DNA from 2 places in the Synechococcus sp. CBW1108 genome. Region 1 is predicted to be linked to the other one. Evidence: predicted binding sites of a transcription regulator. Region 1 holds the regulator's gene; the other holds the start of a gene.
What was found. The regulator NtcA, encoded in region 1, controls nitrogen genes in cyanobacteria. The targets are predictions, from matches to a motif close to GTANCNNNNGNTAC.
Positions count from the first base shown of each region.

Region 2: the regulator NtcA is predicted to act here: its motif matches at 2,020-2,033, upstream of urtA (urea ABC transporter substrate-binding protein).

Region 1 covers NZ_CP060395.1:1,758,931-1,763,890, forward strand. Annotated here, with positions in the region: gene H8F27_RS09445 (TatA/E family twin arginine-targeting protein translocase) at 1-196, shown strand, start outside; gene pth (aminoacyl-tRNA hydrolase) at 206-826, shown strand; gene H8F27_RS09455 (DUF3146 family protein) at 831-1,088, shown strand; gene H8F27_RS09460 (resolvase) at 1,066-1,545, opposite strand; gene H8F27_RS09465 (DUF3084 domain-containing protein) at 1,542-2,735, opposite strand; gene ntcA (global nitrogen regulator NtcA) at 2,770-3,435, opposite strand; gene H8F27_RS09475 (cob(I)yrinic acid a,c-diamide adenosyltransferase) at 3,720-4,289, shown strand; gene dcd (dCTP deaminase) at 4,333-4,926, shown strand.
Region 2 covers NZ_CP060395.1:1,278,463-1,283,422, forward strand. Annotated here, with positions in the region: gene urtB (urea ABC transporter permease subunit UrtB) at 1-554, opposite strand, end outside; gene urtA (urea ABC transporter substrate-binding protein) at 644-1,936, opposite strand; gene ureG (urease accessory protein UreG) at 2,056-2,652, opposite strand; gene H8F27_RS06880 (urease accessory protein UreF) at 2,662-3,303, opposite strand; gene ureE (urease accessory protein UreE) at 3,293-3,784, opposite strand; gene H8F27_RS06890 (urease accessory protein UreD) at 3,821-4,747, shown strand; gene H8F27_RS06895 (urease subunit gamma) at 4,785-4,960, shown strand, end outside.

The DNA of each region.
Region 1 (4,960 bases):
GGAATTCAAATCAGCCATCACTACTGCCGACGTCACCACTACTGAAATCACCACTGCCAACCTGCCCGAGGTGCGACCTGGCGAGATTCAGGCAGTTGGGCAGGCGGTAGGTCAAGCCGTTGGCCAGGCGGTCGGGCAGGTAGTTCAGTCCGAAGCTGGAGGGCTGCACCAGCCCGTTGACGGCCCGCCCGCCTGAGCTCGGGTGATTGCGACCAGTTCGGCCCTACAGCTGGTGGCAGGTCTGGGTAACCCCGGGGCCAACTACGCCGCCACCCGCCACAACGTTGGCTTCATGGCCCTCGAGCGGCTGGCCGCCGCCGCAGGCTCCTCCTTTCGCCAGCAGACCAAGCTGCGCGGCCTGCTCGCCGAGGTGGGTCAGGGTGCGGCCCGGCTGCGCCTGTTGATGCCCCAGACCTACATGAACGAAAGCGGCCGCTCGATTCGTGCCGCCCTCGACTGGTTTGGCCTGGATCCGGCCCAGCTGCTCGTTGTGGTCGACGACATGGACCTGCCCTTGGGCAAGCTGCGGCTCCGGGCCAGGGGTAGTGCGGGAGGCCATAACGGCCTGCGCAGCACTATCAATCATCTCGGCACCCAGGATTTTCCCCGGCTACGCATCGGCATCGGGGCCCCCGCCGAGGATCCGGCCGAACGCCGCGCCCAAACCATCGGCCACGTGCTGGGGCGCTTCAGTGCCGCCGAGCAGCCCCTGCTGGAGGCGGTGCTCAGTGAGGTGGAAACGGGGATTGGTCTGATTCAAAGCCTGGGCCTGGAGCGGGCGGGGAATCGGCTCAACGGTTTTCAGCCCCACGGCACGCCAGCATGAGTCCATGGCCCAGCTACCCGCCACCACTGCCCAGCTCCGCGTCCTGCATCAGAGCTTCAGCCAGCGGGTGCTGGAGGGAGAAATCAGTGCCGGTGGGTATCGCTGGAGTTTCCGCTGGGCGTTTGACCGCGGCGAACTGAGTGTGGAGCCCTCCCTAGGGCGGGCCCTGATCCAGGACGCCTTGCTGCGCTACCTGCTCAAGGTGGATTACCAGCTGGAACCCGGCGGCGACTATGTGTTCACGGTGCGGGCCCGTTTTTAAACCCATCCGCTGGCCACTGGCGCAGCACCTCGCCGTAGCGGCGCCGCAGCGGTTCCCCCAGCCAGCGTTCCAGCAGCAGCTGGGCTACGACGTCGTCAATATCCCTTGGGGGCAGCCGCAGGCCGGTGGGCAGTAGGCGCATCCAGGGGTTTGGCGGATCCAGCTCCCAGTAGCGCTCGCGGGCGGCCAGGCTGCTGCCGCGCTCATCAACCAGGGTCAGCTCCAGGTTGAGTTGGCGCAGTAGGGGGCGCCAGGGGTGACTGCCGGTGCCGTTGCCCAGAATCACCCTGGCCAGGCCGCGTTGCTGCCAGGCCTGCAGCAGGCCCTGGCTGGCTGGGGGAGGCAGGATTGCCGCCTCCAGGACTTGCCCCTGGGATGCATCGGCCAGCACCAGGCCACATTTGCTGTTGCCTGGGTCGAGGCCGGCGATCAACGCTGACGCCTGCATGCCGGTCATGGGCGCCGGGGCCCCCTCGGGATGTCGTCCGCCGGCGGTCGCAACCAGCGCAACTCGACTGCAATCGGATCGGGGGTGTCGGCATCGCGCAGCACCACGGCTTCCAGCTGCACCACCTGGCCAGCGGGTCTTTCGCCCAGGGCCCGACCCAGTTGGTTCAGGCTGGCTGCGTCGAATTGCAACCCCTCCACCAGGGTGCCCTGGCGCTGGGCGCGGGCATAGGCCGCCGCCAGCAGCAGGTTCAAGCGGCGGTTGATGCCATCTAGGCCGGTGAGGTCTCCCTCCACCGTGGTGCTGGCCAGCACCTCGCCGGCCTTGACGACGGGTCGATTTGGCCGCAAGTCGGGGAAGGCCAGCACCTGGCGCTCCCCCCGCAGCACGTTGGCGGCCGAGAGGATGCTCACCACCCAGCGGCCGGGCTTGGCGAGCAGCTCCTCCAGTTTGGCGATGTCGTTTCTGGGCACCAGCAGGATCTGGCGATCCGGTGGTTGGCCCGGTAACACCCGGCGGAAGGCGTTGATGTTTGCCTGCTGCAAAAGGGCCGTGATCACCTGCTGGGCTTGCTCGGGGCGTTCCAGGGCCACCTTGGCGCTGGAGAGGATTTGCCCGCTGGTGATCACCACATCGCCGCGGCGCAGGGCGATCAGGTTGCTTTCCAGATCCTTGAGCTCTTGGGCTCCCGCCGCAATTCGCTTGCGCACCTGGCTCAATTCGGCCTCGGTGCGGCCAATCTCCGCGTCCCGGTCCCGCACTTCGAGGTTGAGCCGGGAGCGCTCCTGCTCCAGGCGATTGCGCTGGGCGACCAGGGGGGCCAGTTCCTGCCGCAGCTTGCTGGCACGGGCCTGGGCCTGCTCAAAGCGCTGCTGGGCATCTCGCTTGCCCTGTTCGGCTCGGTTGAGCTCCAGCTGACTGCTGGCCAGCAGGCGACGACTATTGGCCAGGCGCTCCTCCAGTTGGTCGAGTTCAAACAGGCCTGTGCGCAGGCGTTCGCTCACCAGCAGCATCAGGCCGAGGGAGATGGCACTGATCAGGCTGCCGGTGAGCACCGTGATCAGAACGGCGGTGTTGCGGGGCCGCAGCCTGAACAGGCTCAGCCGCGCCTTGCCCACCCGGCTCCCCAGACGGTCGCCCAGGTTGGAGAGCACTCCGCCCAGCACCAGCAGCGTCAGGATCAGCAGCCAACCCGTCACGTGCGTCTGCGACCGGCCCCAGTATCTCCGGAGTTCAGCTGAAGCGCTTGGCCAGGGCGATGGGATCAAACACCGTTATCTTCTTACGGTCGATCTGCACCAGGCCATCGTTGCGCAGATCCCCGAGCAATCGGGTGATGGTCACCCGGGTTGAGCCGATCGCTTCGGCGATGGCCTGGTGGGAAAGACGCAGATCAATGGTGATTCCTTGGCTGCTGGGAACCCCAAAGTCGCGGCAGAGCACCAGGAGGAAACTGACCAGCCGTGAACTCATGTCCCGGTGGGTGAGGGTTTCGATCATCGTTTCGGTCTGCAGAATCCGCGAGGAGAGACCTTGAAGCAGTAGGAGCCCCACGCTGGCATCCTGTTCGATCGCCTTGCGCACGGAGGTCGCCGGCGCGGTGACAATCTCCACCCGGGTGAAGGCGATGGCGTGATAAAAGCGATCTGAGCGCTGGCCCGTGAGCAGGGAGAGGACGCCGAATAGGCTGTTCTCACGCAGCAGGGCAACGGTGATCTCCTCACCGGATTCGTAGACCCGTGACAGGCGCACGGCACCGCGGCGCAAAAGATAGACCCGTTCGGCCGGATCACCGGGGAAAAAGATAGTTTTTCCCCGCTCTATTGTTTCGGCAGTGCTGCCGGCCAGCCCGCGGATCACTTCCTGCAGGGTGGGACCCGCCTGACTGGCACTGCCCATACCCGCCACCGAACCCGGGGCCCCTGTGGTTGGAGTGTTGGCGGTACGGCTGAATCCGTGGGTAGCGCCAACCATTACGGCTCTGGCATATCTCGGGACCTTAAGGATCGCCTGTAGGGATCCCTGTAGCAATACACACGGTTTCCTGGCTCTCCCCCTGGGACGATAGGCGTTGGTACAGGTGTTTCCGCTAGGGATGGGGTCGGATGCTTGTGAAGCGACCCGATGCCGCTACATTCAGCTTCGCGCAGTCGCCCATCAGCGGCTGTCGTTTCAGAGAGTTCATGACCGCCAGCTTGCCCCTTGCCCCAGTCACCCCGGCCCCCGTGCTGCGTCTGGTAGCCCAACAGGAGGGGCTGCTGCAGATTCACACGGCTCCGTTTCGGGGCAGTTTTGGGTCGGTGTTGAGCCAGGCCCTGCGGACCGCCGGCCTGGGTAGCAGGGTGCTGGTGAGCCAGTTGCTCAAGGGAGGGGTGGATCAGGGGCTCGAAAGCAGCCTTTGGCTGTGTGGGCGCCTGCAGTGGCTGCGGCCCGGGGTGCCCTACTGCATCTCGGAGCCGGCGGCCAGCCAGTCTGAGGAGTTGACTGCCCAGTCGCTGGCGGCCCAGTCTCTAGCGGCAGTGCAGCAGGTGTGGGCCTACAGCCGAGAGCGGCTGCTCAGTGGGGCAGTAGACCTGCTGGTGCTTGATGAGCTCGGGCTGGCAGTGGAGCTGGGCTATCTCGATAAAGCTGAGGTGCTTGCCACCCTGGAGCGCCGTCCGGTCCATCTGGATGTCATTGTGACCGGCCCGGCCATGGCTCCTGAATTGATGGCCATGGCCGACCAGGTCACCAAGCTGCGGCGTGGTCTCTAGGGGCTTTTGATGGCCCCGTCGTTCCTGTTTCCCCTTCCCGTCAATGCTCAAGAACGACCGCTGGATCAATGAGCAGGCCGCCTCCGGGATGCTTCAGCCCTTCCAGTCGAGCCTGGTGCGCCACCTGGATCCGGATACGGCTAGCTCGCCGGTGCTCAGCTACGGCTGCTCCTCCTATGGCTACGACCTGAGGCTCTCTGCTAAGGAGTTTTTAATTTTCCGGCACGTGCCTGGCACGGTGGTGAACCCGAAGCGGTTCAATCCCGCCAACCTCGAGCCCGCACCCCTAAATCAGGATGGGGACGGGGTCTATTTCATTCTGCCGGCCCACTCCTACGGCCTCGGTGTGGCGCTGGAGAAGATGAAAGTGCCCGCCAATATCACCGTGATTTGCCTGGGTAAGAGCACCTATGCTCGTCTAGGCATCATCGTCAACACCACGCCGGCTGAGGCGAGTTGGGAGGGCCATCTCACCCTTGAGTTCAGTAATTCCTCGGGAGCCGATTGCCGCATCTACGCCAACGAGGGTATCTGCCAGCTGTTGTTCTTTGAGGGGGATCCCTGCGCAACCACCTATCATGATCGCGCTGGCAAGTATCAGCACCAACCAGAGCGGGTCACCCTGGCGCGTATTTAGGGCTGCCGGAGGAATAGCAGACGCTGGGGTATGG
Region 2 (4,960 bases), 480 kb from region 1:
CAAGGCTGATCCAGGGCTCTCACGCTGCCAAGGGCCGAAGCCAGCCCAATACCCAGAACGCCGGCCAACACCCAGCCGCCAACGCCAAGCAGCGGCGCCCAACGCCTCTGCCACCAGATCTGGGGGGTGAGACGCGGCGCGAACATCCCCAGCAACACCGCCAGCAGCAAGCCGAGAAAGAAGGCCGTGGAAACTGAACGCACGAACTGCTGCAGGATCAGGCTGACGCCCCAGGTGGCCAGCAAGGTTTCCAGGGGACGGCCGTAGAGGCGCCTAATCACCGTCTTCTCGAGAAGCAGCCCGGCCAAGCCACTAACCAGGAAGGCGATCGGTATCGCAATCAGTAAATAGATGGGGAAGAGGCCGGAAAGGGGGCCGTTCTTGAGCAGGTTCTGCACCACGAAGGTGGTGTAGGCGCCGAGCATCATCAACTCCCCATGGGCCATGTTGATGACACCCATCAGGCCGAAGACCACAGCGAGGCCAAGCGCCGCCAGCATCAGCACCGAGCCGATCGCCAGCCCGTTGAAGAGCGTGTCGTAAAGAGCTGTCATGGAGTCCCGAAGGGGACAAAGGAACAAAAATAAAAAAGGGGAAGAAGACTAAATGTCTCCCCCCCCTGCAGCTAATCAAAGTGGGCTGATCACATCTTGAACTTGCCAGCGTCAGGACGATCCTGCGTCCAATCGCAGGTGTAGCCCTTGGTTTCGGGAACGAACTGGTTCCAGGCAATCGGCTTGAGCACACCCTTATCTTCGATGATCTTGAACATGCCGTCCTTTTGGACCTCACCAATCATCACCAGCTCGGTGGTGTGATGGTTGGGCTGCACCTCGATCTTGCCCTGGGGGGCATCGAAAGTAACCCCGATTAGCGATTTGCGCACGGCGCTGTTGTCAACGCTATTGGCCTTCTCCGCTCCAGCGGCCCAGAGATAGATCATGTTGTAGGCAGATTCAGCCGGGTCGTTGGTGACTCGGTTTTCGCCATATTTGGCCTTGAAGTTCTTGGTGAACTCCTTGGAAGCTGGTGTATCCAGGCTCTGGAAGAAATTCCAGGCCGCATAGGTGCCTTCCAGGTACTCAGGGCCGATTGCCGCAACCTCCTCCTCAGCAATTGAGAAGCTCATGATCGCGTAGCCGTTGGCAGGGGTGATGCCAGCAGCCTTCATCTGCTTGAAGAAGGCAACGTTGCTATCGCCATTAAGGGTGTTGACGATCACGCCACCCTTGGGCAGGGCCTGCTTGATCTTGGCAATGATCGGAGCCACCTCAGTGTTGCCAAGTGGCAGGTAGTCCTCACCCACCAGGTTGCCGCCCTCAACCTTGAGCTGCTCCTTCATGATCGTGTTCGCGGTGCGCGGATACACGTAGTCGGAGCCCACTAGGAAGAAGTCCTTGCCCTTGTTCTTCAGCAGCCAGGAGACCGCGGGTTCCGCCTGCTGATTGGGGGTAGCACCGCTGTAGAAAATGTTCTTGGAGCACTCCTGACCTTCGTATTGGATCGGATAGAAGAGGAAGTGATCCTTGGCTTCAAACACCGGCAGCATCGCCTTGCGGCTAGCTGAGGTCCAGCCACCAAACACCACAGCCACCTGATCCTGATCGATCAGTTTTTTGGCTTTCTCAGCGAAGGTGGGCCAGTCAGAGGCACCATCTTCTTCGACGGGAACAATCTTCAGCTTTTTGCCCTCGATGGTGATCCCGCCCTTGGCGTTGATCTCCTCGATCGCCATCAACTCGGCTTCAGCCACCGTGTTTTCGGAGATGGCCATGGTGCCTGAGCGGGAATGCAAAATCCCCACCTTCACTTCACCATCAAAATCGCCAGAGGCTTTTTCGCCGCCGCCGCAGGCCACGAGCGAAAGGCTGGCTGCCATCGCCGTAGCGCCAGCGACGTAACGCATGGTGGTTTTGCGCATCAGGGAAGACTTCATAAAAACTCCTACGGGAAACCGCTGAATGTTCCGCTTCTGCTCAGCGGTTGTAGGAAGGTATCCAGTAGTCCCATTTTGGCTTTGTAGCGGTTGCAACGGTTCCACTAAAAGCAAGCCAATTAGGGCAGCTGGGCCCACAAAAACTGCTCCACCGCCTCCAGCCCTTCGCCGCTGCGGATGTTGGTGAAGCACCAGGGGCGCCCAGGGCGCATGCGCTCGGTATCCGCTGCCATCACCTCAAGGATGGCCCCCACCATCGGGGCCAGATCGATCTTGTTGATCACCAGCAGGTCGGAGCGGGTGATCCCCGGACCGCCCTTGCGGGGGATCTTGTCGCCAGCGGCGACATCGATCACGTAGATGCAGAGATCCACCAGTTCCGGGCTGAAGCTGGCAGCCAGGTTGTCGCCGCCGCTCTCCACCAGCACCAGATCCAGATCGGGAAAGGCCGCCTCCAGCTCGGCCACCGCAGCTCGGTTGATCGAACAGTCCTCACGGATGGCGGTGTGGGGGCAGCCACCGGTTTCGACGCCGCGGATGCGTTCGGGCTCTAGGGCCCCAACTCGGGTGAGGAACTGGGCGTCTTCCTGGGTGTAGATGTCGTTGGTGACAACCGCCAGCTGCAGGCGATCGCGCAGCCGCCGGCACAGGGCCTCCACCAGGGCCGTTTTGCCCGAGCCCACCGGCCCAGCTACGCCCACCCGCAGCTTGCTCATCCGATCCGCTCAGCTGCGAAACAGCCTGGAGTACAGCTCGGCGTGGCGCAACTGGGCCAGACCCGCACCCACACCACCGCTCCAGAGCTGATCTGGATCGGCAGCCGCCAGTTCCAGGGCCCGCTCGGCAATCAAAGGCGCCAGGCCCAGCTGTAGGCGCTGGGCCTCGGTGGGTCCTAGGGGCACCAGCCGCAAGGCCGCACTGAGCTGGTTTGCCACCCAGCCATACAAGTAGGCCTCCACCAGCTCGGTGGCAGCAACCTCCAGGGCGCGGCCCGCCAGGGCAAAGGCTGCTGGCCAGGCCAGGTTCAAGGCGGGCGGATTGAAGCCCAGATCGGCCAGCAGCCCCAGCAGCGACGCCCCCATCTGACGCTGCTGGGCGCGCACCTCGGCCGCCTCCCGCAGGGCCAGCAACCAGCTGTCGCGCTCGCGCAATTCGGCCACCTCAGCCAGCAGCAAGCCCGGCAGGCTCGCCGCCTCCAGCGCCAGGGTGCCGCGCTGCAGCTCGGCCTCCAACCAGCGCCTCACCCCAGCCCCATCCAGCAAAAGCCCGCGCTGCACCAGCACCTCCACACCCTCCGAATAACTGAAGGCCCCCACCGGCAGCGCCGGGCTGATCAGTTGAAACAAGCGCAGCCGGCTAGTGGTCATGGCTTTGGCTGTGGCCGTGGGCGGAGCCGTAGGCACCGGACTCGGGCTGAAAGGGGGCCTGCAGCTGGCCCACCTGCAGACCGCGATGCTCCAGCAGGTGGGCCAGCACAGAATCGGCGAGCAGGCGCAGTTCACCAGCCCTGATCTCCATCGCCACATGGCGATTGCCGAGGTGATAGGCGGCCTGGAGCAGGGCCAGGGGATCGGCGCTGCGCACCTGCATCAGCTCCTCCAGCGCCGCCCGCACCTGCACCAGCGGTTCGGCAGCCGTGGCGGCCAGCCACTCACCGGGCTGCAGGGCTGCCCCCCGGGGCAGCTGCAGCAGCACCTGCCTGCCACAGGCAGTGCAACGCAAACCCCGCAGCTGGGTGCGCTCCGCCGCCGAAAGGGCCAGCACCAAGCCAGGAACGGCCCCCGGGCTGGCGGCCAGCCCGCGCTCACGCAGCACCAACGGCCGGTCAGCAGGCTCAGAGCTGGCCATCGCCGGGTGCACCATGGTCTTTAAACAGCATGCCTGGTGAATCATCCCAACACCATTGCGGCAGGCCGCTGGCACGGCGCCGCTGAGCTGGAGTTCACGGCCCGGCAGGGCAGTCCGGGGGAGCCGACTGCAACTGTGCACCAGGGCTGGGCCACCTCCCCCCTGAAATTGCAACGGGCCTACCCCCAGGCAGACGGCCGCTGCGAATTGCCCCTCCTGCACACCGCCGGCGGCCTGGTGGGGGGCGACCAACTCACGCTGCGGGCCCACCTCGCCCCAGGCAGCCAGGCCCTGATCACCAGCGTGGCGGCCCAGAAGGTTTACGGCACGGTGGGGCGCTCCCGTTTGGTGCCGCAGGGCCAGTGGGCCCGGCAGAGCCTGCACTTCAGCCTTGAAGCCGGCAGCGACCTGGAATGGCTGCCCCAGGAGTTGGTGCTGTTTGCCGGCGGACTGCTGGAGCAGAACCTCACGGTGGAGCTAGCAGCGGGGGCCAGCTGGCTGGGCATGGACGTCGTGCGGCTGGGCCGCAGCGCCGCCGGCGAAACCCTGGGCCAGGGGTGCTGGCGTTCACGGCTGCAGATTTGCCGCCGCGGCCCCGAAGGCCGCCGCTGGGAGCTGGTGGATCCCCTGGAAATCAGCGGCGCCCAACTCGCAGCAGAACACGGCATGGCCGGCCAACCGGTGCTGGGATCGCTGGTGTGGGCAGCGCCGCAGCCCCTGGGGGCCGCTGCCCTGGCCCAGCTGCTGGCCGACTGCCGCAGCGACCGCCAGGGCCTGGAGGGCGAGATGGCCTGCGGCGCCCTAGACCAAGGCCTAATCGCCCGCTACCGCGGCCCGTCCAGTCAGGCGGCCCGGTTTTGGTTCACCAGGCTATGGGCCCGGATCCGGGCCGCACGGGGCCTCTGCGCCCCGGAATTGCCCCGGGTATGGCCCTTCCAGGAACAGCCCTTGGGTTCAGGCTGAACGGGTCAAGGCGCCCTAAAGCTGCCAAAGTTGGGCCATGCACCTAACCCCCCAGGAAAAGGACAAGCTGCTGATTGTCACCGCCGCCCTGCTGGCAGAGAGGCGGCTCAACCGCGGCCTGCGGCTCAACCACCCTGAGGCGGTGGCCTGGCTCAGCTTTCAAGTGATCGAGGGCGCCCGCGACGGCAAGACCGTTGCCGCCCTGATGGCCGA